3 regions of the Desulfobacca acetoxidans DSM 11109 genome follow, and region 2 is predicted to be linked to each of the others. Evidence: riboswitches for the same ligand, from Rfam matches in the RefSeq annotation. Region 2 holds a riboswitch; each other region holds the start of a gene.
What was found. Region 2 has a riboswitch for cobalamin ahead of DESAC_RS15015 (helix-turn-helix domain-containing protein). Riboswitches for the same ligand answer to the same signal wherever they lie in the genome.

Region 1 (7,976 bases), 1.6 Mb from region 2:
GAATTCAGAGTGAAATAGGGATCGTAGGAACCGTAGACATTGTTGTATTGATCGCTGTTGTCGTCCCTGCTTATCAATTTGCTGACATAGTGTCCCGAGAGAAATCCCTTGACTTTCCAATAGGTAGCCGTAATCCCAAAGTTGAATTGCTGTCGGGGAGTGTAGGTGATCTTTTTACCCACTGATTCCGGATTAAAAGGATTCTCGTTGATCCGGGCATCTAATAGGGTGGTATTGCCGAAAACCTCCAGCCAGGACCAGAGCTTCTGGGTAATCTCCAGCTCAACCCCTCTAATGGTCGCCTTACCGGCGTTCTTATAAATCTGGGTTTTGCCGGTGATGTCTGCAGGATCGGTCACCCGATAAATCAAATCATCAACGTAATTTTCAAAGTAGGTCGCGGTAAAGACCATCCCTTCCAGCGGTTTCATGGTGGTGCCAATCTCCCACGAGGTAGCAGTTTCCGGGATCAGATCGGGATTGCCCTTGTATAGGGTACCGCTGCTGGCTAGCCACGTGCGGTAAAGTTCATAAATATTTGGAGCCCGAAAGGCGCGTCCCACAGATGCCCGCCAGGTCATCCACTCCAGAGGACGATAGAGAAAGGCAAGTTTGGGGCTGAGCGCCAGTTTGCTCCGGCCAGGCAGGTATACTGTGGGTGTACCGGCAGATGCCATGTAATTACCTCCGTAAGTCTCCCACCAATCCAGCCGGACCCCGAGCACCGTATTGAACTTGGGATGCCAGGCGATTTCGTCCTGGAGGTAGAGCCCAATATTTCGGTCCTGGCCGCCGCTCATTTGGGTGAGTGTCGATACCGCATCAGGGTAACGCCAATTGTTCACCGAATACGTCTTGCTGTTCGACCAGCCGCTATTATAAGAGATGCCGCCCACCAACTGCTGTTTCTGGCCGATGGCCTGGTCCACCTGCAATTCGGCTATCCAGTTCTGGCTTGGGGAGAAAGAGGAGGTTCCAGGCCCCCCGCTGAAAGTGGTCAGTGGGTTGGAGGAACTGGGGGAAGCGCTCCAATTAGTCGGTTGATTCAGCAGCCCCCCGTGAAACTTGATCCTCGTGGTTTCAGTAAGCTGATTATCGGAGGTCAGATTATACACCTGGGTTTGATCGCGCCCGTCGCCGTTCAGGAAGGCTCCTTCCTGGAGATTCTTAAATTGGGTGTTGGTACCAGACAGACCCACAGTTCCTCTGACCACTGAGCTGCCGGTGGCGGTATCGCGCAGATAGGAATGGTACATATCATAGCCATAGTCGTTCCAGCTCTGCAGGGTGCTGAACTCAACCCTATGGCCCGGGGCGATATCCCAACTTATCTTGCCGTTCATACTGTAATCATTCCAGTTATAATCACCGGTATCTCCAATAATGTTGGTGGGGGTGCCGGTGGTCGTATGAGTAGGTTGCCAGCCCACCACCTGGGTGGCCGGGGTCCCCGTGCTGGCCGTTTTGGTCACCAGGCTGGAGGGGTAGCCGGCGGAGATGCGATAATTAAATCCCGCCTGAACACTCACTTTATTCCAGAGGCGGTCCCCCACTCCGAGGTAGTAGGTCCAGGAATCGTAGGTGCCATAGCCGCCCTGGGCTACACATTCCAGTTTCTTCGGGGTCTTGGTAATGATATTGATGACCCCGCCCATGGCGTTGCCCCCATACAAGGCGGAAAATGGTCCCCGGACTACCTCTATGCGTTCGATATTTTCCACCGGCATACTGCTCCAGGCCACGCCGTTGCTGTAGGCGTTGGCAATGTTCTGGCCGTCCAGCAGAACCAAGGTGCGTTTCTGGCCCTCCGCCGGGAAACCGCGCAGATTCACGTTGGTCATACTATCTCCATAGATTCGGCGCCGATTATCGACTGCTCCGGGAACCTGGGCCAAGGCTTCGTCCACCGTCTTGATGTTCTGTTTCCTTAGGTCGTCCTTGGTGATAACGGTAATACTGGCCGGAACATCGTCGGGGTTGCGTTCGGTCCTGGTAGCCGTCACGACAACCTTATCGATGCCATGGACTTTTTCTGCATCCTCCAAGATTTTTGCCTGGGTATCCACAGTAGTCCGGCCAACAGTGGCCTCTTCCTCCGGCAACGATACTTTCCGGTCCCACTCCTGAGCAGACCCAATCCCAGACGACACCACTAAGACTACCAGAACAGACAACCAACATTTCATTGTTCTTTCCCCTTTCATGATTTCTCAAGCGTAGTTGTTGCCACCATCAACATCTTATTTGCCCCTTACCCTGTTCTTCTTCATTGATGGACCAAAAAAAATCCTTGAGTCCTTATGGACCCAAGGATTGCACCCAGTTTAGCTTGTTCCTCAGGTTGGCTGGAAAGATTTACCTATCTCTCGCCCCTCAGCCGGTCTCAATACGACGTTAAAACGCGGCATCTCGGTTACAGGCAGGTCTTCTGGCTCCCGGATCATTCTCTTCCCTACGCCTTCCCATCTTCATTGCCCAAGACAGTGGCATACTGTAGGATTCGTCCCCGGTTACAGCGGCGGGACCGTGCCGGATTTGCACCGGCTTCCCTATTAAGCCCCTCAGGGCTCCTGTAACTTTAACAACAAAATGTCTTTGGAGAGGCACCCCTCCCTTCCGAATAGTTAAGTATTACCCGCCTTTAATCCCGGCCTAGAACGTCTATTGGTCCCCCACCTGATATTTGGCGAGATAGCCTCGCGGCGTAACCAGGTAGGGACCGTATTGGAAACTTTGGGAATTGCCCACTATAATGATGGTTTGCATATCCACCGGCTGTTTCGGGAGATGCTCCAGAGTGGTCACGATGATTTCCTCTCCCGCGCGCCTGGCCCGCCTTACCAGACCCACGGGGGTGAGAGGTTCCCGATAGCGGAGGACAAGCTCCACCACCGCTTTCAACTGCCAATCCCGTTTCTTGCTTTTGGGATTGTAGAGGACGATGACAAAATCACCCTGAGCCGCTGCCTCAACCCTTCGCTGGATAATTTCCCAGGGGGTGAGGAGGTCGCTCAGCGAGATGGCGGCAAAATCGTGCATCAGAGGGGCTCCTAAAAGCGCGGCTCCCGCCGTTAGGGCCGGGATGCCAGGAATCACCTCGAGAGAAAAGTCCAACTCGTCGTTGCTATCAACCTGGCCCACTTTAAGGCCCTGCACGGCACAGAGTTCCAAGACCAAACCGGCCATACCATAGATACCCGCATCCCCGCCGGATACCAGGGCCACCCACTGGCCGGCTCGGGCCCGGTCGATGGCGGCCTGGCAGCGTTTGACTTCACCCTGCATCCCGGTAGCCACCACTTCCTGGTGGGTCAGGAGAGAGGTTATCAAGGTGATGTAGGTCTGATAACCCACCACCACCCGAGCAGCCTTTAGGGCCTCTTGGGCCTTAGGGGCCAGATATTCTACTGCTCCCGGTCCCAGACTCACGATGGCCAGATGGCCCGGGCTACTGCCACGGTGACGTTGGCACTCTTGTGTTTGGGTATTAGGAGTTCCCCCTGTCCCGCCTTCAGGGCTGCGGCTTCGCTGACGCTCTTCGCACCCACGTGGCGGGTCACCTGTGCTGACGGATGCGGCACCGGCACGTGTTCCAGTTCCTCTGCGGTATACCATAACAATTCCACTTCCAGCCGACGGGCCGCTTCCTTGAGCCCCGGCTCGTCTTTTTTTGCGGCGATGGTGGCCAACGCCTTCAGGGAAAGAAGTGAAAGCCCGGCCTGCCGGAAAACCTCCTGAATATGATCCAGTATTTCCAATGATGGAGTGCCCCTGTGGCAGCCCACCCCGGCAATCAGGCTCCTGGGACGCAGCCGCAGCCATCCAGTTGGCCAAGACCGCTCCCGGCAACCCACATACACCGTGGGTTGGGGGCTACCAGCCAGTGCAGCTTCCAAGGCGGCTTCCCGGTGAAAAAGATGAGGATACCCTGCCAGAACCGTGGCCAAGCGGTCCTCGGGGTCCACCAATCGCACGGGTTTGCCGGCCAGGAGAGCCATGGACACCTCCTTAACCCCGGTTGGATTTTCGATGATCAACCCAGCTTGGGCAGCCAAAAGATCCAAAGCAGGAAGCCCCTGGATATCTGTGGCAGTAGTGATTACCGGAGTACCGCCGAGAGTTGCGGCCACCCGACAGGCCAGCTCATTGGCCCCCCCGAGATGGCCGGAAAGAAGGCTCACCGCAAATCGGCCCTCCTGGTCTAACACTACCACCGCAGGGTCGCGGTCTTTGCCCTGAAGAAGAGGAGCTACTTGTCGTACTACGATCCCGGCAGCCATAATGCATACCAGATCGCGATCATTGGTGAAGGCCTCGGCAAAGACGTCAGTCAGCCTGTCAAAAGTATGTTCCCCGGCTGTTGCCCAAGAGGCCGGAAGCCAACATTCAGTGCCTTCCAGGGTCTGACAGAGACGCCGGGCCAGACGAACTCCGGCGGGCGTCAGGGCAACCACTCTAATCGGCCGCATCCCGGTAGCCATGAGCAAAGGTTTTGTCATAGAGACGTGAGCACACCTGAAGACGATCCTTCGAAGTAGCCAAGGCCGGGCCTATTAAGATCAAGGCCTGGCGGTTGATGCCGGCTGCACGGACTTTGGGTATAATATCGGCCAGGGTGCTCCGGATAAGACGCTCATCCGGCCAACTTACCCGGTAGGCTACTACTACCGGTGTCTCCGGACCGTAAGCGTCGGCCAGCTGCTCTACCACCCGGTCTAGAAGCTGGACGCTGAGATAAATCACCAGGGTGGCGCCGTGCCCCGCCAGCGACCGGAGGTTTTCCCGCGGCGGAACCGGGGTCCGGCCCTCCGCCCGCGTGAGAATGACCGTCTGCGCCACTTCCGGCAGTGTCAGTTCCTGCACCAGGGCAGCGGCGGCCGCTGACGCCGCAGTGACTCCGGGTATCACCCGGGAGGGGATACCCTCTCGTTCCAGAAGCGCCACCTGTTCCTGCAGGGCGCTAAACAGGCTGGTATCCCCGGAGTGCAACCGCACTACGTGTTTGCCAGCCCGGTGAGCCGCAGTCAGGCGGGCAACAATCTCCTCCAGGGCCAGGGGGGCAGTGTCCACCATCTCTGCCTCGGGAGGTGCCCAGGCCAGAACGGCGGGCGATATTAGGGAACCGGCATAAAGCAGCACTTCCGCCTGAGACAGGACCTTCATGCCTTTTACGGTAATAAGCTCCGGATCTCCAGGTCCGGCTCCCACAAAGATTACGGGATGTCGCTCTGTCATCTTACCTCGCCAGGGCCGAACCGGTGATAACCCATACGGGGTTCAGTGTCTGTAAATAAGATCCCCCTGCCAAGGGCTGAGCCCGGCTGACCTGAAGTTGAATAATATCTATCAGATAATTCTCACGGAGCAAAATCTTTCGGGCCTTTTCCAAAGTTTCGAGGAGGGTAGCGGTGAGAGCCACTTTGCCGCCCGGCCGTAGGCAAGACAGAACCTCACAGAGGATATCTTCCAGATCCACGCCCCCGCCGCCGATAAACACCCGGTCAGGATGAGTCAGGACGGCCAGACATGCAGGAGCCCTACCGCAGATGACCTCGAAATTATCCACCTGTAACTTTTCCCGGTTGGCAGTGATCTGGGCGGCGCGCTTCGGGTTCTTTTCCACGGCCACGATGCGTCCCCGACCGATCAAGAGACTGGCCTCCAACCCCACGGAACCGGTGCCGGCGCCAATATCCCAGAGCACCTGGCCCGGATAAAGCTCGAGCTTCGCCAGAACTACGGCCCGCACCTCGGCCTTGGTAATCAAGCCTCGTTCCGGGCAGTAAAACTCTTCCGGCATACCCAGATGGAACATCGGGTCTTTTCCAGGGAGGCGACCCTGACGGTTCCTGAAAGGAGCGGATATTAAATCCAACACCACTATATTTAATGGGGAAAAGGTCCTGTCTGCCGCTTCATCCAAACTCATCCAGGCAAATCGTTCGGTTTCCAGACCCAAGTCTTCCAGGACGCAGAGCCGGGCTTCGATCCGCCCGGATTTTAGCAGGCGTCGGGCGATAGCATCAGGCGCGTGAGCCGGATCGGTATAAATGAACCACAAGCCAGGCGCATTCAGGGCGGCATCGAGGGATTCCCAACCCCGGCCGTGCAGGCTCACCACTTGGGCCATCTGCCAGGCCGTTTGCAGACGACCCGACGCCGCCTGAACTGCGGTGATATTAGGGTGAATTCTCACGTTTTCCGGTCCTAACAGACGCACCACCATTGGGCCTATACCGAAAAAATTGGGATCTCCTGAGGCCAGGATCACTATCTGCCGATACTGGGCCAGTTCACCTAGTTTGAGAATCACATGTTCCGGGTCCTTCCCCAAGATGATCTTTTCGGCAGGATGTTCGGGAAAATAAGCCAGGTGACGCCTGCCCCCCACCAGCACCTGGGCTCCTTTGATGATATCAAGGGTTCGGAGGGTAAGGTCGGTTAACGACATCCCCAAACCCACCACCTGGACGGGGATCATGACGATCCTCTCACCCTGTCTCGCCAAAAAAGTGGAAGACCGTCGAGATCTAATATCACTGTGGCAAGTTCGGGGCCGGGGCCAGCGAGTTTCCGGAGGGCCGCCAGCATCCGACGACCCACCTCTGCCACCATTGCCTTTTTATGTGCTTCCGGAAGCATTTCCAGAACTTGTCGGGCAGTATTGGCTTGGACCACCGCTTGGGACAGGAGGAAATCACCGGTGATTTCTTCGGTCCAGCGGCCCAATTCTCCAAAGTTGGCCAACCCCTGGGAAGCATGAGTATGGCTGAAACCCTGGGCCATTTTCAAGGCCTTGCCAAAAAAGGCACCTATGGTGAGGTGGCTGAATCCCAGCCTAACCGCAGTCTTCAGAGCGAAACCCACATAGTCCCCCATCTGCACAAAGCCCTCCTCCGGCAGATGGGGAATAATTCTCTTAAGATACTCCTCGCTTTTGCCACCGGTAGTGAGGACAACACCAGTAAGTCCCACGGCCCGGGCTACTTTAAGGGCGCTCACCACGGTCGCCCGATACGCTTGGTGGGAAAAGGGCCTGACCAGTCCGGTGGTGCCCAGAATGGAGATCCCCCCCAGGATTCCCAGCCGGGGATTGAGTGTGTGGCGGGCGATTTCTTCCCCCTGGGGCACAAAAATTTCCACGGTAAACCTCAGGGGTAGATTATTACCGGCCAGTTGCCGTATGGCAGCCGTAGTCTGATGCAGCATGCGCCGGGGCACCGGATTGATGGCCGGTTCGCCGACGGCCACAGGCAGTCCGGGCTTGGTCACCCGGCCTACCCCTTCACCCCCCCGGAAAGTCTCTGACTCCTGACAATCTGCAGAGGAAAACCAGACCCGGGCACCGATCACCGCCCCATGAGTGGCGTCCGGGTCGTCCCCGCCGTCTTTGACCACTAGGGCCTCGCCCCGGGAACCGTAGCTACCATGGCTAAGCAGGGGGACGGTCAATTTCCCGCCTTTGGGAAGACTAACCTCCACTGCTTCGGAACAGGGCAGGCCAAGCAATTCCCGCAAGGCGCCCTGAGCGGCGGCGGCGGCCGCGGTGCCGGTGGAAAAACCCACCTTAAGCTGCCGACGCCGTCCGGGCAGCTTGACCGATCCATTTTCCTCAGGATGATTTAAGCCTTGCACCCGGACCTCCTGCAAAAAAACCCTTGCCGCCCAAAGTCGACCTACCCCCGCCCTGTATGGCGGCCAAATTTCTAAATTTTTCATGGCGTTGGACGCTATGATCAAAAATATTTCCCCTTCTTCTTGATAACCATCATAGAGAGATAGGGCAAGGATTGTCCCTTAAGGCTGCGGATATCCTGCACTACGGTTTCGCCCTCCAGGCCGCAGCGGCTGATGCAAACGGCCCGGTCCGTGAGTCCCATCTCCTCCAGGGATACCAGTATTTCGTCAATGTGGCGATAGGTCTTGAGCAGGATGATAGTATCGGTTACGCTCAAGGCCTCCCGGAGTTTGGCGGC
Region 2 (7,976 bases):
GGCTCCTAAAGAATATAAATCGTAAGCACCGTGTTCTCCCGGAGATTTATAGACATAATCCCTGCCCCACGGGTCCTTGGGAACCGGCTTATCCAGATAAGGCCCCCCCCAGGAAGGCAGGTTGCCTGGTTTTTCTCTTAAAGCTTTTAGCCCTTCTTCGTCGGTGGGGTAGCGGCCCACATCGAGATGAAAAAGATCCAGGGCGGTGGCTAGAAACTGCATCTGGGCTGCCGTCGATTTTTGTTTCGCCTTCCCGACTCGCCCCATGAGCCGAGGCGCCACAAGGGCAGCCAGCAAGCCCAGGATAAACAGAACAATCATTAATTCAATAAGGGTAAACCCTCGATCTTTCCGGTCTTTATTAAGCAACGTGAACCTCCAGGCCTAAATTTGGATTTCATAAAGGTTGAGAATGGGCAGGAGCAACGAGACAATGATAAAAGCCACTGCCATGGCCGTGACCAGAATAAGTATCGGCTCCAGAAGGGCCAGCAGTCTCCGGATGGCTTTTCTGGCTTCCTTTTCCAGAGAGTCCGCGGCTGATAAAAGCATTTCGGCGAGATGTCCGGTTTCTTCTCCGATGGCCACCATTTGCAGGAATAGTTCCGGAAACATCCCTACTTTTTTCAGCATCACGGAAAGTTGTTTGCCTTTTTCGACGCTATCCAAAACGCTTTTTATGGCACTGGCCAGATAGCGGTTATTCACCGAGGTGATGACCACCTGGAGAGAGGCAACCAGGGGTACACCATTATTTAATAATGTCCCTAGAGTCTTGGCAAAAAAGGCCGCAGCCACGTTCCGGGTCAAAGTTCCCAGCAACGGCGCCTGGATGCGGAAACGATCCAACCAGAGCTGGCCTTTGGAACTTCTCAATAATCGGCTAATTGACCATATCAGGATAGCCAGGAATAAGGCCAGCACCCACCAATAGGAACGAAACATTTGGCTAATCCACAAGAGCATTCGGGTGCTCCAAAAAAGTTCCTGGCCCATCTCTTGAAAGAACGATTCGAACCGAGGGACGACATACAGGAGCATAAGGACCAAGGAAAGGCTCCCCATTCCCGCCAGGATCATAGGATAAATCAAGGCGGTGAAAAGGTAACTGCGGAATTCGCTAACCGTCTGCAAATAGTCGCTCAGACGGGACAGAGATTCATCCAGAAAACCGCCGGTTTCACCGGCCTGTATCAGGCTGACGTACAAAGGCGAAAAAGCCTTATGCCGGCTCAGCGAATCGGAGAGCGTCTTACCCCCTTGCAGATCCCGGAGAATCTGATTGATCACTTCCTTCATGCCCGATCGGGAAGTCACCTCTTTCAGGGCTTGCAGACTGCGGTCCAGGGGCAATCCGGCTTTCAAGAGGTCAGCCAGTTCCTCGGTAAAGAGGACTACCTCTCGCGACGAAACCCGTCGACCTCGCCGGAAAGAAAGTTTACCTTGCCAAGCCGAGGGTGCGGGATCGAGGCTAATGCGTAAAGGGATGAGTCCACCATGCTGCAGATGCAGTACAACCAGGCCTTCCTCCCGGGCTTCCAGGGTTCCCTGAATGATGTTGCCCTTGAGGTCGGAAGCCCGGTAGTGATAAAGCGGCATGGTTACTCCTGGGTGACCCGCAGCACTTCCTGGCTGGTGGTGAGACCTTGGGCCACCTTGGCCCAACCATCAGCCGCCAGGGTTTGCATACCCTGCTGGATAGCCGCCTGCCGTAAAGAACTGGCATCGGCTCGCTGCAGGATGAGTTTCCGCAATACTTCATCTACCAGAAGTAATTCATACATACCGCTACGCCCTTGAAAGCCTGTATGGGCACAAGCAGGGCAGCCCTGACCGAAATATAATTGGGGAGGCGATTCGCCAAATATCTGATGCGCCTCTTTTCTACTCTCCTCGGAATTGAGAGGAACTTTGCATTCGGGGCAGATCATCCGTACCAGTCGTTGGCCCAGAATGCCTAAAATGGCCGAAGCCAGTAAGAAATCCTCAATCTCCATCTCCAGCAGCCGAGTGATGGCTCCGGCCGCGTCATTGGTATGCAGGGTACTGAAGACCAGGTGGCCTGTGAGGGCTGCGTGAATAGCGATTTCAGCGGTTTCCCGGTCCCGGATCTCTCCCACCAGCACCACGTCCGGGTCCTGTCGAACGATATGTCGTAAACCCCGGGCGAAGGTAAGGCCGATGGAGGGTTTCACCTGCATCTGAGTTACCCCGGACAAGCGGTATTCCACCGGGTCTTCGATGGTAATAATTTTTTTTTCCAGGGAATTAATCCGTTCCAGAGCAGCATAAAGAGTAGTGGTTTTGCCGCTGCCGGTGGGACCGGTAACCAGGATCATGCCATAGGGTTTGTGGATGAGAGCATCGAATTGCTGCAACTCCCGAGGAGGGAAGCCCAGCCGGGACAGATCGAGGATGACCTTACCCCGATCCAATATCCGGATAACCATGGACTCACCCATAAGTGTGGGCACCGTGGAGACCCGGAAATCGATGTCCGAACCTTGAACTTTGAGTCGAAACCGGCCGTCCTGGGGGAGACGGCGTTCAGCGATATCCAGCCGGGCCATAATCTTCAACCTGGACAACACTGCGGCCTGTAGTCCCTTGGGAGGAGATTCGGCTTCGTGGAGAATGCCATCCTTGCGATAGCGGACTCGAAAGTCATTTTCAAACGGCTCTAAATGGATATCACTGGCCCCCAGCTGGATAGCCCGAAGTAATAGGAGATTCACTAATTGAATGATGGGGGCTTCACGGGCCATATCCCGCAGATGGCCGATTTCGGAGGTCTCTTCACTTTCCAGATCCAAGTCCTCGGCATCCAGGTCGTCCACCAGACGTGACATGGGACTGCCGGGCTCATAAACCGTTTGGATAACTTCCAGAATTTCTTCTGCCGGAGCCGGCAGGATAACTACGGGTTTGCCCAGGGCCACTTCCAGGGCCGCCCGTAACGCCTCATTTTCAGGGGTGGCCATGGCCAGCAATACCCGACCGTCTTCATGCTTCAAAGGAATTACTTGATTTTCCCTTAGATAGCGGACAGATAGACCTGGGAAAGCTTCAATCACACCGATGTCTTTGAGATGGGGACTCATCCCTTTTTCCCTTAAAATGTAAGGTATTTATCAAAATAATCCTTCTAATCCTTTTCGCGAGCGACCGGTTTTAATAGACATATTAACAGTGGATTTAGATCAACAGGCATCAATTCGGCAGACGCGGCTTAAGCGACTTTTCTAATAAACCATAAAGCCTCAGCACTTGACTGACAAATTGCTTGGTCTCTTTGATTTCCGGAACCTGGTAGCCCGCCTGCGCCACTCGGCGGGGACCAGCGTTGTAAGCAGCAATGGCCAGGGGCAGAGAGCCGTCAAAAGAATTCAACAGATGCCGGAGGTACCGGCTGCCCCCCATAATGTTCTGCCGAGGATAGAACGGGTCCTGGACCCCCAGGTCGGCCGCAGTTCCCGGCATTAACTGCATCAGCCCCATGGCACCCTTGGGGGACACCGCCCCAGGTACAAAGTTGGACTCCATCCAAATAACGGATAAAATTAGAGATGGCGGCAACTGGTAGGCGTTAGCCGCTTCCACCACGATGGGCGCCAGATCCGGAGCAATCCAGTCCAAAGCTGGAGGAATTGGCAGAACTGCCAAGAGTGGCGGCTCCGATTTTTTTGTAATGATATGCAATGGGCCCTTGAGATCCCGCTGAACCACCATTGATGGTTGGGGTTCGCCGGTCCCTGGCGGGGAGGGCTGGGCCAGGGTATGGGCAAGTCCTTCCCTCAGACGTAGGCGTTGGGTTGATACCGCCGCTAACCCTGTCGGTCTCGAGGTGACCACCACGTTACTGATCTGAATCACTCCCTTCTTAGTACGGCGGTAACGGATGGGTCCTTCCAGGATCAGGGGTCGGGAGGTGTCCTGCCGGCATCGGCGGGAAGCCAACGTCTCCCGGTGGCGCTGGATGGATTTTTGGTCAAGGATAAGGATTTGAGAGGCTGAACTGATCTGGCTGGCCAGAGGGAGGGCTTCCAGGTCTACCGGGGTATCCGGTATTTGAGGGGTAGAGCGTTGGTGCTCCCCCCGAGTTGTTAGTGGACTAGATTCTTTTTCAGCGGGTAAAGAGGTTATCTTGGCAACGACCGCGGCCGGCGTCACGACTAAGGATATAACGAGGAATATGGTTAGCTTTTTTAAGCTCATGGGTAGTTGACCCGGAGCGCTGCGGGTGCAGGCGGTTCAAATAAAAAACCTTGAGTCCGTGTGGACCCAAGGATTGCACCCAGCTTAACTTGTTCCTCGGGGGGGGCGGAGGAGATTTTCCCTACCTCCTGCTGCCTGGCCTGATCCAGCTTTACGTCGGACTACGGCACTTTCGTTACAGGCAGGTCTTCTGACTCCCGGATCATCCTAGTCCCTGCGCCTTCCCATTCCCTTCAGGTAAACAGTGGCAATTGCAGGTTTCGTCCCCGGTTACAGCGGCGGGACCGTGCCGGATTTGCACCGGCTTCCCTATTAAGCCCAAGGGGGCACCTGAAGCGAAATGATTATATTGTGAATCTATTCTTTTTGTCAACGGAAAAAAGTTGAATTCAGTTTCAATATCAATAAACCAATCTGGACGCGCCGGGGTCCGACTAACCCAGAGATTTTGAGACGATCTGGCTCAGGGGTGTCCTGGAAGAAAACAGGCGCATTTTTAGGGCTCGTCTTTAAATACGGAGACGAACATGATAGCTCGGGAAGATTGAATTATACGGTGTTATTATTATCTTGTAATAAAATCTAATCAACCTATAGAAAGTTTTTTCTCTTGACAAAGACGGCAAATCAAATTATACACTTTTTTAGTTTCAGGCACCCCAAGGGGTTTAATAGGGAAGCCGGTGCGAACCCGGCGCGGTCCCGCCGCTGTAACCGGGGACGAAACCTGCAATTGCCACTGTTTACCTGAAGGGAATGGGAAGGCGCAGGGACTAGGATAATCCGGGAGTCAGAAGACCTGCCTGTGAGCTTATTGGTATACCCACGAGGTAATGGGTATGCCTGGGTTATGAAGAGAAGGCAAATCTTTATAGCCAAGCCAGGGATCAAGTAATCTGGGTGCAATCCTTGGGTCCGCACGGACTCAGGGATTTTTTTTTGATCATCCCTTAGTTTTTTGGGGCCGGATGGGACAAAAGAGTAAGTATATTGAAGGAGAATATTGGAAATTATCAGCTCGGCTTTCAAGAGCTCATTGGGGATAGAGATTTCAACCGATCCAAAATGGGAATCGTTGGCTTAACACCATGCAGGTCATAAGAGCCACTAAAATTTTTTTAGGACTCCCGGAGAATTGCTTGCGTGAAATAGCAGCGTCTTCGAAGAAAGAGGTTTTTCCAAAAAGATTTCTTCTGAGTCAGACAGGAGAAAGCATTGACCGCATTGGTATTGTCATGTCGGGAACGGCAGAGATGAGAGTGAAGGATAGGTATGGTGAAACGATACGATTCCATCTCCTCGGAGACGGGGAGCTTTTTGGGGAGATGGCTGCTTTGGAAAATGGCTCCTCCCTGTATGATATTGAGTCCTTGACGACTATGGAAGTTCTCCTCCTGTCCAGAGAGAGCTTCCTGAAACTGAGCGTCCATTCGGCCATGATGCGAAATGTCTATCAGTTGATCGCTGAACGACTGCAACTGCTTTGTCAAGCCCTCATTTCCCTGGAAAGAAGGTTGATCCCGGGAATGGCAAAGCAGGAATACAATGTCATCACCAAGGCGGTTCAATTTATTGATGAGAACTATCATGAGGCGTTGACTTTGGACAAGGTCTGTCAAATCAGCAACTTGAGCAAATTTCATTTTGTCCGGAAATTCAAGGAAATCATGGGACTGTCTTTCAAAGAATACCTCAACCGCAAACGGGTGACCCAGGCCAAAGCACTCATGAAAGATGATAACTTGAATATTTCCGAGGCCTGTTATGCCGTTGGGTTTGGTGATCTATCTTACTTTGGAAGAGTTTTTAGAAAAATTGAGGGCCGAAGTCCCTCGGAATACAAAAAGAGTTTGAAAACCCAGCCGTGACTAGCAATAAAATCTTTAATCTTCACCATTTTCTTTATGGCAAAGATTAATAGAAAGGTGCCTTATCGGTTATTATCGCTCCTTAACCCTCGGTTTAGGGGTTGGGGGAATCCGGTTATGTTGCCAGAGTTATAAGGTTTCATCAAATGAGCAACTTCGTCTCATAAATCAGCAATTCTGTCCAAGCCCTCCCAATTTATCTTTGTTAGAATATGTTCCAATGGGAATATTTTTTCAAACAAAAAATCTCGAACCTTAACTGAGATCGAAAAATTGTGGGGGAAGGAATTATGACAGGGTTGCTAATTTCTTTATGGAGAGATGAGGCTGGCGCGACAGCCATAGAGTATGGTTTGATCGTTGGTATTATGGCGGCAACGCTCATAACGGCCTTGGGCACGTTCAGTGAAAAGCTCGAATCGCTCTTCTCAGCGATTAATACTAAACTATCAGAGGCAGAATCCAAAGTGAAAGGGGAGGGGACGTAAAATAGAGGAACGACGAGGTGGGCTGGAAAACCGATGGGTGAGCTATAAGTAAGCCAGCGTCTCAGAGGATAAAGAACTGATACCAATTACACCTGGGAGAGGTTGGAAGGTTGAGTAAATACAGAGAGGAGGATATCAAACAAGATTGGAAGTTCTTGAGCCAGCCGTTGTCGTTCTGGTGTTTCTTGCAGTCTATACCGATCTCCGCTGGCGGCGCATCCCTAATGTACTGACCGTATCGGGAGCCCTGGCTGGGCTGGCTCTGAATATGATAATCCTGGGTCCGACGGAAGGCTTGCGGATAGCCTGCCTGGGGCTGGTCGTCGGTCTGGCGTTGCTTCTGCCTTTTTTTGCTCTCGGAGGCATGGGCGGAGGAGATGTCAAGCTGTTGGCTGCCCTGGGGGCCTGGGTGGGGCCGGGGCGCGTGTTCAATATTTTTTTGTATGCGGCGCTGGCCGGCGGTATTGCCAGCATAATCATGCTCGCGCTTCAGGGAAGACGTGCGAACTTCAAGGAGGTGGCCCACGACGTGCTCTTTTTTTTCCTGACCCAGACCTGCCAGCCAGAAAGAAGAGACGGACCAACTCTGGCATACTCCCTCCCCATTGCTGCCGGGGTTCTTGGGGCCATCGTTTTTGGAGACCTGGTGTGAATTTTAGACAAAGTGGAGCTTGGGACGAACGGGGGGGCGCGGCAGTGGAATTTGCGCTGGTCCTGCCGGTGTTGCTTATTATTCTCTTCGCAATTTTAGAATATGGCTGGTATCTGACCTACCAGATCACCTTATCGCACGCCGTCATGGCAGGGGCGCGGACCGGCGTAAAAGCGAGAGAGTGGGATGAGAGCAGTCCACAGGACCCTGAGGCGTTAGCCCGGTCAGCAGTGCAGCAAAGCTTCTGGATATCCGGTGGTCTTGATCCATATATTGTGGTGGATGTGGATGATGAATTGACGTTTCCTCGCCTGCTTGAGGTTAAAGTTCTTAATCTCCCCTACAGTTCTCTTACAGGCTATCTCCCCGATGTCCTGGTGCCGAAAACATTAAGTGCCAAGGCTGTTATTGCCTTTCCCTGATATGCACAGAGACTTTTTTTACCAGGCGATAGATATCGATTATGGATTGTTGACGGGACACCGCGGCTATCAATATGCCAATTTTAAGGTTTATTAGGTCGATCCGGATAACGAGGGTATATGAAGCGACTGCGCGGATTGTTGGTATTGGGCTTGGCGTTGCTCCTGGGGCTGGCGGCGGCCAAAGCGGTCTTTGTGTATCTCAGTTCCAAACCGAAAACCGAAAGTAAGCCGGAAATTGTAGCAAAACCGGCGCCGCCTCCCAAAGCCGTCAACCTGACGGAGAACATCCCGGTGGGCATGCGGGCGGTGAGCATCAAGGTCGACGAGG
Region 3 (7,976 bases), 230 kb from region 2:
CCGCCCGACTTGCCAAAAAGGTCATGGTAGAACCGGAAGAGCTCGACGTTCCCACCATCATCCGCAAAGGAGCCGAACAGATTCAAACGCCTGACCGCGCCCGTACGGACAGCAAAAAACGTTCGCGCCTGGAATTGTTGCATTCTAAGAAGAATATAGTACATCCGGATCTCCATTATGAGGAGGATGAGCTCGATATACCCACCTTTTTGCGCCAGGCGGATTGAAAACCGGGTTCAGGGGGTTCCGGATGAGAATTAGTCAAGCGTCCAAAAGTTAGGAGTCAGGAAAAAACTGGGTTCTTTATCGAGAAAGATCATCGCACATCTGCAGCACCGACTGGGGCGCGAGCAAGGCGCCATCATCCGGGAATGGGGTCATCGACGACCGGTGGCCCTGGTTTATCCTCACGAATATGAAGTGGGGATGAGCAACCTGGGTTTTCAAACCATCTATCACCTGCTGAATGAACACCCTGATTTAACCTGCGAAAGGGCCTTTCTGCCGGGCCCCGAGGAATTACTAGAATACCAGCGCACCCAGACCCCGTTACTGACCCTTGAATCCCAGCGGCCTTTGACCGACTTTGCTGCCGTGGCTTTTTCCATCTCCTTTGAACCCGATTACCTCAATGTCCTCAGGATCATGGAGCTGGCCCGGATACCGCTGTTAGCCGCAGAACGGCAGGGGCAATTCCCCTGGATCGTCGCCGGGGGTATAGCAATCTCCATGAACCCCGAGCCTCTGGCGCCTTTCCTGGATGCCTGTTTTTTAGGGGAGGGGGAGCGCGATGCGGCAAGGTGGTTTGAGACGCTTACTGACGCGAGCCGCCCGGAAAACCGTCTCACCCGCTTGCAGTACCTAGCAGCCAATATTCCCGGAACATATATCCCCACAAGCTATCGGCCGGAGTATGATGAAGATGGGACTATGCGCCGCATGGCCGTCGCTCCGGGTTTTCCCGCAACCATCAGACCGCCACACCTGATGAATCTGGACGCTTATCCGGTCCACAGCCGACTGTTGGCCCCGGGCGGCGAATTCAGCCGGATGTTTCTGGTGGAGATCAACCGTGGTTGCGGCCGGGGCTGCCGCTTCTGCGCCGCTGGTTTCATTTACCGGCCGCCGCGCAGCCGCTCCGCCGCCACGTTGCACGATCAGGTTCGATTAGGCTTGGCCACCGGCGCCAAGATCGGGTTGGTAGGTACAGCGGTGGCCGACCACCCGGAGATTTTAGACCTGTGCCGTTGGATCACCACCGCCGGGCAACAGGTAGGGCTGAGTTCTATCCGGGCCGATCGCGCCGACCGCGAGCTCTTCGACCTCTTGAAAAAAGGCGGCGTTAAAAGCGTGGCCCTGGCCCCGGAAACCGGCAATGAAAGAATGCGGCGGGTTATCAACAAGGGGCTCTCAGAGGTCCAATTGGAACAGGCGGTGATCAATCTGCATGCCGCTGGCCTGTCGCATCTGCGCCTCTATTTTATGGCGGGGCTACCCACCGAGACCAGGCAAGATATAGCGGACATTCCCCACCTGACTAAACGGCTGCAACACGCAGTAGTCAAGCACAGCCAAGGGCGCTCCCGGTTGGCCGGCATCACCCTCAGCCTGAACTCTTTCGTGCCCAAACCCTTCACCCCTTTCCAGTGGTCGGCCTTTGCCGGGGTGGCCGAACTCAAAGACCGCATCAGGATGGTGAAGCGCGGGCTGCGCGGGGAGCGGGAGGTGCGGGTGCATGCCGACCTGCCCAAGTGGGCTTATATTCAGGCACTCCTGGCCCGAGGCGACCGCCGTGTGGGAACATTACTCCTGACGGCCCATCGCGCTGGCGGGGATTGGACTACAGCCTGCCGCCAGAGTTCTTTAAACCCGGATTTTTTTGTTTTGCGGGAGCGCCGCCAGGATGAGGTCTTCCCCTGGGATTTTATCGATCATGGCATCCATAAGGAGTATCTCTGGGAAGAATACCAAAACGCCCTGGCCGCGCGGGAGACTCCACCCTGCCAACCCGATATCTGCAGTAGATGCGGGGTATGCCCAAAAAGCCGAGATGCGGTATGAAGTGCTTGTCTCTCCCCCGCTTCCCTATTTCTTCTTCCCGGCCCTTATTATAACGCGACTGAGTTCCACTATGTCCACCGGCTTGGCGATAGCCTCACAAAAGCCATAGTTCTGATAATCAGACAGAATAGGATCGTCAGCATAACCGCTGGTAACGATGACCCGCGCCTGTGGATCGATGGCCTTGATCTTCGCCTGAGCCTCTTTTCCTCCCATACCTCCGGGAACTGTCAGGTCCAGAATAACCGCATCGAAGCCCCGCCCCTCTTTGTGGGCTGCAGTATAGCGCTCAAAAGCCTCCTGGCCATCTTCGGCAAAATCGACTTCATAACCCAAACGCTGCAGCATCTTTCCCAAGGTCTCCCGGACATCGGTCTGATCGTCCATAACGAGAATGCGCCCATGCCCAAAGGCTACCTGTTTCCGTTCGGGGATGACCGATGATACTTTTTTCAAGGAGGCTGGCAGATGGATGACAAAGACGGTTCCCTCCCCCAAGGTAGACTGTACGGAAATATCGCCGCCGTGCTTTTTGACAATAGAAAAAACGGTGGTTAATCCCAACCCGCTGCCTACCTGTTTGGTGGTGAAATACGGGTCAAAGACTTTTGCCAGATATTTGGGAAGAATGCCAACGCCCTGATCGGTTACTGTTATCTTCACGTATTCCCCAGGCGGCAGGGAAAAGCCTGAGCTGGTTTGTAGGACGGCATTTTCGGCCTGCACCCGAATTGCACCTCCGGTAGGCATGGCTTGAACGGCATTGATGGCAAGATTGTGAAAGACCTGACTGATCTGCCCGGCATCGATCTCGGCAGCCCAGAGGTCCGTGGCCAGATTGAATTCACACCGGACCGGGGAACCCCGGGTAGCAAAAATGAAGGTTTCTTGAATCAGCTCTTTCAGATCCGATAATTTTTTTACCGGCACCCCGCCCTGAGCGAAAGTGAGCAATTGCTGGGCCAGGGATTGGGCTTTGAGACAGGCCCCCTCGATAACGATGAGGTTATTCAGTTCCCGGCTGCCGGCTGGCAGGCTTAGGAGGGCCAACCCGGCATTCCCCCGGATGACCGCCAGAATATTGTTGAAGTCATGGGCAATGCCGCCGGCCAGGAAACCTAAAGATTCCAGTTTATCAGCCCGAGCCTGCTCTTCTTCCAACTTCTTCTTCTCAGTAATCTCGGTCATGATACCAACATATCGCAGCCCCCCTTTATTTTTACCTTTAATGGGGTTTAGCACCACCTGCCAGACCGAGGTTGGCTCTCCCCTTAGAGACATTTCTCCTTCAAAAGCCGCCGGACGCCCCTGCTCCACCTGCTGTTTGGCCGCCGTCAGGATGGATTGCATTTCACGAGGCCAGAGTTCACAGAAAGATTGGTCGGGGATACTCCCTTCCTGGACGCCTAATCGGTCCAGACCGACACGGTTAATAGCCAAGAAGCGCCATTTCTGGTCTAAGAGACAGATAATATCAGGTGAACCTTCCACCAGGGTGCGGTAGCGTTCCTCGGACTCCGAAAGGTGGCGTCCGGCATCAAATAACCGCTGTTGAAAAATGTATAAACCGGTGAGGAGAAGGGTAATGAGCAGGGTCAGGCTAAGTGGCAGGAGGCGGTGCAGGCGAATCTTCTTCTGCCAATCCTTGGCATCTACATCCATTCCGACTACAGCCAGATTCTGACCGGTGCTCGCCACCCTAATAAACTCAAAACCGGAAATCCAGGTACCCCAGCGATCAGAGTTAGGACCTTTTACGAAAGCCTGCCCTTGTTGGAGCAAGGTCTTCAGTTCGGCACTAGCTTCATAGTAAATCTGGCCGGGGGGTGAATAATTAGCGCTGCTAACATCCTCACTGTCTACCAGCAAAACCGGATAGGGCGACCGCCAGACCATGAGATAGACAAACCGGCAATCGCCGTTGGCCTGACGGATCGATATTAACTTCTTCTTCAAGTTTTCATAGACCTCGGTTCCCAGATCAGCCTCATTGCCCTGAAGTTGCTTGATAGCCTCGGGGTTGAGTGCCGAAGCCAGTGTTCGGACTCTGGTAATTAATATCTGACGCATATCTGCGTCCAGATACCGGCCATACCAGCCCGTGGCCAGACCTCCTATACCGAGGGTCAAAAAGATGACCAGAACCAAAGCAAACGAGCCGTACAGCGGCCATCTCCAAAGTGCTGCCACCTCTGCCGTCCGCTGCCAAAGCTGGTTCTGGTAGTAAATCCATAATGTTAGCGCCAGACACAGACTAAATAGACTCCGCAGGACCGACATCTGGATTATGTCCGGCGCAGCCATAAAATATTGCTCCCAGTTCTGCCAGGGAACGATTCCAGGATACAACGGTAGAGCTTGGCTCAAAAGCAACCCCGCTAATGACAGAGCCGCACCATGCAGGATACCGGACTTGGTAGAGATAGCTACCTGCCAAAGAGCCACGATAGTCCAAATTGAGGTGGCCAACCTGGCGATAACGGCAGCCGGAAGCCAGACCTGGGAAAGCCCGACCCAAGCACTGGCAATCAGCCCCACTAGATAAAGTCCTGCCAGGGCTCGCCCCCAAACTCGCCATTTCAGGGGCAGGATAATGGAGACCCCAAACTCGGTGAGAAAGACGACATTCGCCAATAGTTGCAGCAACTTCAATCGTTCGCTCAGGACCGGTCCCCCCAGCACCGGCATAATGAGCGAAAACCACTCGAAGCAACACTGACAGAGAGCAAAAAAACCCAGCCAGATAAAAGAGCGGGGGAATTGGGGATGGCGCCTCAACGTCAAGCCGAGAAGAAAGACGAATAAGCAACCTAATCCGGTCAGGAAAGACAGGTAGTCTCTTTGAGCCTGCAGAAGAGCCAGCATGTTCTTTTAACCTACTGCGATTATGGATTAATCCTTTCACACCATATCGTGATGGTAGCCGAAATTTCAAGACCAGCCTGCGGAGTTGCCACTCACAACCCGAGGCGACTCTAACTGGTCCTCCCTGCTCCACCCAAAACTTAAAGACAGAGTGCTCTGACAACGGACAAGAACCCGCTGAACCTGCTCTCACCTAATAGCAATAATAATTTAATATGCAGAATTAATTCGGATATCGGTAAGTCTTTACTCTCTACTGTATCTTAAATTAGGTTATTAGGAAAATAAAAAAATGCTAACAGGCTTAACGCCGTAAGCCGATACCCCATTTTTTGCTTGACAGGAAGGATGTTATTCTATTATAAATGGCCCTAGTTGGTTCAGGTGCTCCATTATGGGGCTTAATAGGGAAGCCGGTGGAAGTCCGGCGCGGTCCCGCCGCTGTAACCGGGGACAAAACCTTGCGAGGTGCCACTGTCTTGGGCTAATAAGATGGGAAGGCGCAGGGAAGAGGATGATCCGGGAGTCAGAAGACCTGCCTGCAATCTTTGTGCTTTTACCCAACGCCAGATTGGGTCAGGCCAGGCTGAGCGAGTTGAGGTAAAACTCTTCAGTCAATCCTAAGGAACAAGCTAAGCTGGGTGCAATCCTTGGGTCCACACGGACTCAGGGATTATTTTTTGGGCAGGCCTTACTCTTTCCTGACGCAGCAGCGTGGCACGGATTACCACTTTTATCTTTTGCCGGAGGTGTCTCCCTTGATTTATCCTCCCTCTCGCAGGCGAGCGGATCAAGGTGCGGGACAAAAGAAATTACTCTGGGGAAATATTCTACAGGAGGAAAGCTATGAAGACAGGGGTGATTGTGTATCTCGTCGGCGGGCAGGAAATTCCGGAGCCCTACGATCTTAAGAACCAGTGCGAGCAGGCAGGGGTCAAAGCCGACCGAGTTGAGTTGGTGGGGAACTACCAGGGCTATTTCACGGTGGAGGACGCCTGGCATTTTTTAACGAGTCGAGGCTGCGGCCATGTCAGCCTTTTGGTAGCGCAATGGGAGCAGCAGCATCTGCAGCCCATGCGGCCACCGGTACGGCTCTGCGGCTGAAACTGTACCGATTATGGTTTCGGGGGGGGGAGAAAAACTATGAAGAGAATACTGTTTTTATTGATATGCTTGGTTTTACATCCGGGGATTGGCTTGGCCCAGGAAACGGCGTCCAGCGAGGGGGTGAATCCGGAGGAAACGACGAACGTCGCAGCCTTAGGGCAATCCACATCCACTTCCGAGGATGTCCAGAAGGTGGATGAGATCATCATTACGGCCACCGGTACGGAGGAGCAGTTGAAAAAAACCAGTGTTTCCTCCACGGTAATCACCGCGCCGGAGATAGAAAAGCGCCAGGTAACCCGGGTGGAGGAAATGCTCCGCTCGGTACCGGGAGTGGTGGTCAACCAGACCGGCAGCCAGGGCGGCAACACCTCTTTATTTATGCGGGGTGGAAATTCCAATATGAGCCAAGTCCTGCTCAACGGCATCCGGCTCAATAATGCCGGTGGCACCTATGACTGGGCCAACCTGACGGTTGACAATGTGGAGCGGATCGAAGTCGTTCGGGGTCCCATGAGTTCGCTCTATGGGGCGGACGCTATGACCGGGGTTACGAATCTCATCACTAAAAAGGGCGTGGGGCCGCCAACTTTCACCTACTCCGGGGCTTGGGGGGCCCATAGCGAAAAAGGACAGTTCATCAGTGAAAATCGCTTCAGTCTTATGGGGAGCGCCAAAGATCGGTTTGGCTATTCCATCGGTTTCAGCCGCATCGACGATCAGGGCATCCTGCCGATCAACAACCGCTTCGGCAGCAACGTGCTAAATGGCCGCTTCGACCTGGACCCGACGGAAAAACTCTCTTTTACCTTCTCTACCCTTTTTATCGACACCTACTTTGGCTATCCGACCGAATATGGTGACCGGGTAGATCCTGCACCCGACCCGAATCAGAACCAGACGCGGACCGACCTCTTATTTGGCCTTACCACCAAATATTCCCCCTATTCCTGGTGGGAAAACGAACTGACCCTGTCTACCTACCACCGGGATTGGAGCTATGATGACGCCTTCGATCCCGTGGACATCTTCGGCGGTTCGGTTTTCCATCCCATTGAGGACCGTTCCAGTCTGGATTATCGCTCCAACCTGCGTTTCAATTTTAGTGATCGGATAGGAACGACTACTACTATCGGCTTGGCAGCCTTTACGGAACGCCTGAAACAGAGCTATGAGAGTTTCGGAGTCTGGCCTTATAGTTCGGAAACCAGAGCCCACCGCCGCAGCGTCGATTTCTATTTTCAGGAACAGATCAGTTTCTGGGAGCGGTTGTTTCTTACCGCCGGTATGCGTCTGGAAGACAATACCGCCTTTGACGGGACCGAGTTCAGCCCGCGGGCCTCGGCCGCCTTTCGGATCACCGAGACCGATACGACCTTGCGGGCCGCCGGGGGGCGGGCCATTAAGGCGCCTACCTTCAGTGAACAGTATTACCAATCCACCACTGCCGTGGGCAATCCCAACCTCAAACCCGAAAAAAACACCTCCTGGGAGGTGGGGGTGGACCAATACGCCCTCAATGACCGGCTGAAGTTCGGACTGACTTATTTCGAAAACCACTTCACCGACCTGATCGCCTACATCACCCGGGCCTGGCCCGCCACATCCTTTTACGGCAATATCAGCGACGCCCGCGTCCGGGGGCTGGAAACCAGCCTGACGGCCAAACCCTTACCTTATTTAACTCTCTCGGCCTCCTACACCTATCTTTTGTCGCAGGTGCTCAGTACCGGGGGCGAAGATCTGGGCCTCAACTACGAGGTCGGCAAACCGTTGGTAAGACGCCCCAAACATACCGTCAGCTTTACCATCAACTATGACCACAAACCCTTTAACGTCAATCTGAATGGCCTCTACGTCGGCAAACGGGATGACTTTTATTACATCACCGATCCTTTTTTTGTCACCCATACCGGCAGGGTCTTTAACCCGAGCTATCTCCT

Region 1: linked by a shared signal. The riboswitch ahead of DESAC_RS11115 (TonB-dependent receptor plug domain-containing protein) and the one ahead of DESAC_RS15015 (helix-turn-helix domain-containing protein) in region 2 are both predicted to bind cobalamin.
Region 3: linked by a shared signal. The riboswitch ahead of DESAC_RS02925 (hypothetical protein) and the one ahead of DESAC_RS15015 (helix-turn-helix domain-containing protein) in region 2 are both predicted to bind cobalamin.

What each region holds. Positions count from the first base shown of each region.
Region 1 is NC_015388.1:2,484,716-2,492,691, forward strand. Features, by position in the region: gene DESAC_RS11115 (TonB-dependent receptor plug domain-containing protein) at 1-2,186, opposite strand, end outside; cobalamin riboswitch at 2,402-2,589, opposite strand; gene cobJ (precorrin-3B C(17)-methyltransferase) at 2,662-3,429, opposite strand; gene DESAC_RS11125 (cobalt-precorrin 5A hydrolase) at 3,426-4,499, opposite strand; gene cobM (precorrin-4 C(11)-methyltransferase) at 4,456-5,235, opposite strand; gene DESAC_RS11135 (bifunctional cobalt-precorrin-7 (C(5))-methyltransferase/cobalt-precorrin-6B (C(15))-methyltransferase) at 5,237-6,481, opposite strand; gene DESAC_RS11140 (cobalt-precorrin-5B (C(1))-methyltransferase) at 6,478-7,635, opposite strand; gene cobI (precorrin-2 C(20)-methyltransferase) at 7,737-7,976, opposite strand, start outside.
Region 2 is NC_015388.1:924,999-932,974, reverse strand. Features, by position in the region: gene gspG (type II secretion system major pseudopilin GspG) at 1-369, opposite strand, end outside; gene DESAC_RS03950 (type II secretion system F family protein) at 385-1,599, opposite strand; gene gspE (type II secretion system ATPase GspE) at 1,602-3,101, opposite strand; gene DESAC_RS16450 (lytic transglycosylase domain-containing protein) at 3,211-4,215, opposite strand; cobalamin riboswitch at 4,379-4,564, opposite strand; cobalamin riboswitch at 4,851-5,036, shown strand; gene DESAC_RS15015 (helix-turn-helix domain-containing protein) at 5,304-6,083, shown strand; gene DESAC_RS16925 (Flp family type IVb pilin) at 6,374-6,571, shown strand; gene DESAC_RS03925 (A24 family peptidase) at 6,717-7,223, shown strand; gene DESAC_RS03920 (TadE/TadG family type IV pilus assembly protein) at 7,220-7,645, shown strand; gene cpaB (Flp pilus assembly protein CpaB) at 7,766-7,976, shown strand, end outside.
Region 3 is NC_015388.1:693,567-701,542, reverse strand. Features, by position in the region: gene ftsZ (cell division protein FtsZ) at 1-227, shown strand, start outside; gene DESAC_RS02935 (radical SAM protein) at 427-2,061, shown strand; gene DESAC_RS14970 (hybrid sensor histidine kinase/response regulator) at 2,086-4,926, opposite strand; cobalamin riboswitch at 5,292-5,483, shown strand; gene DESAC_RS02925 (hypothetical protein) at 5,773-6,030, shown strand; gene DESAC_RS02920 (TonB-dependent receptor plug domain-containing protein) at 6,070-7,976, shown strand, end outside.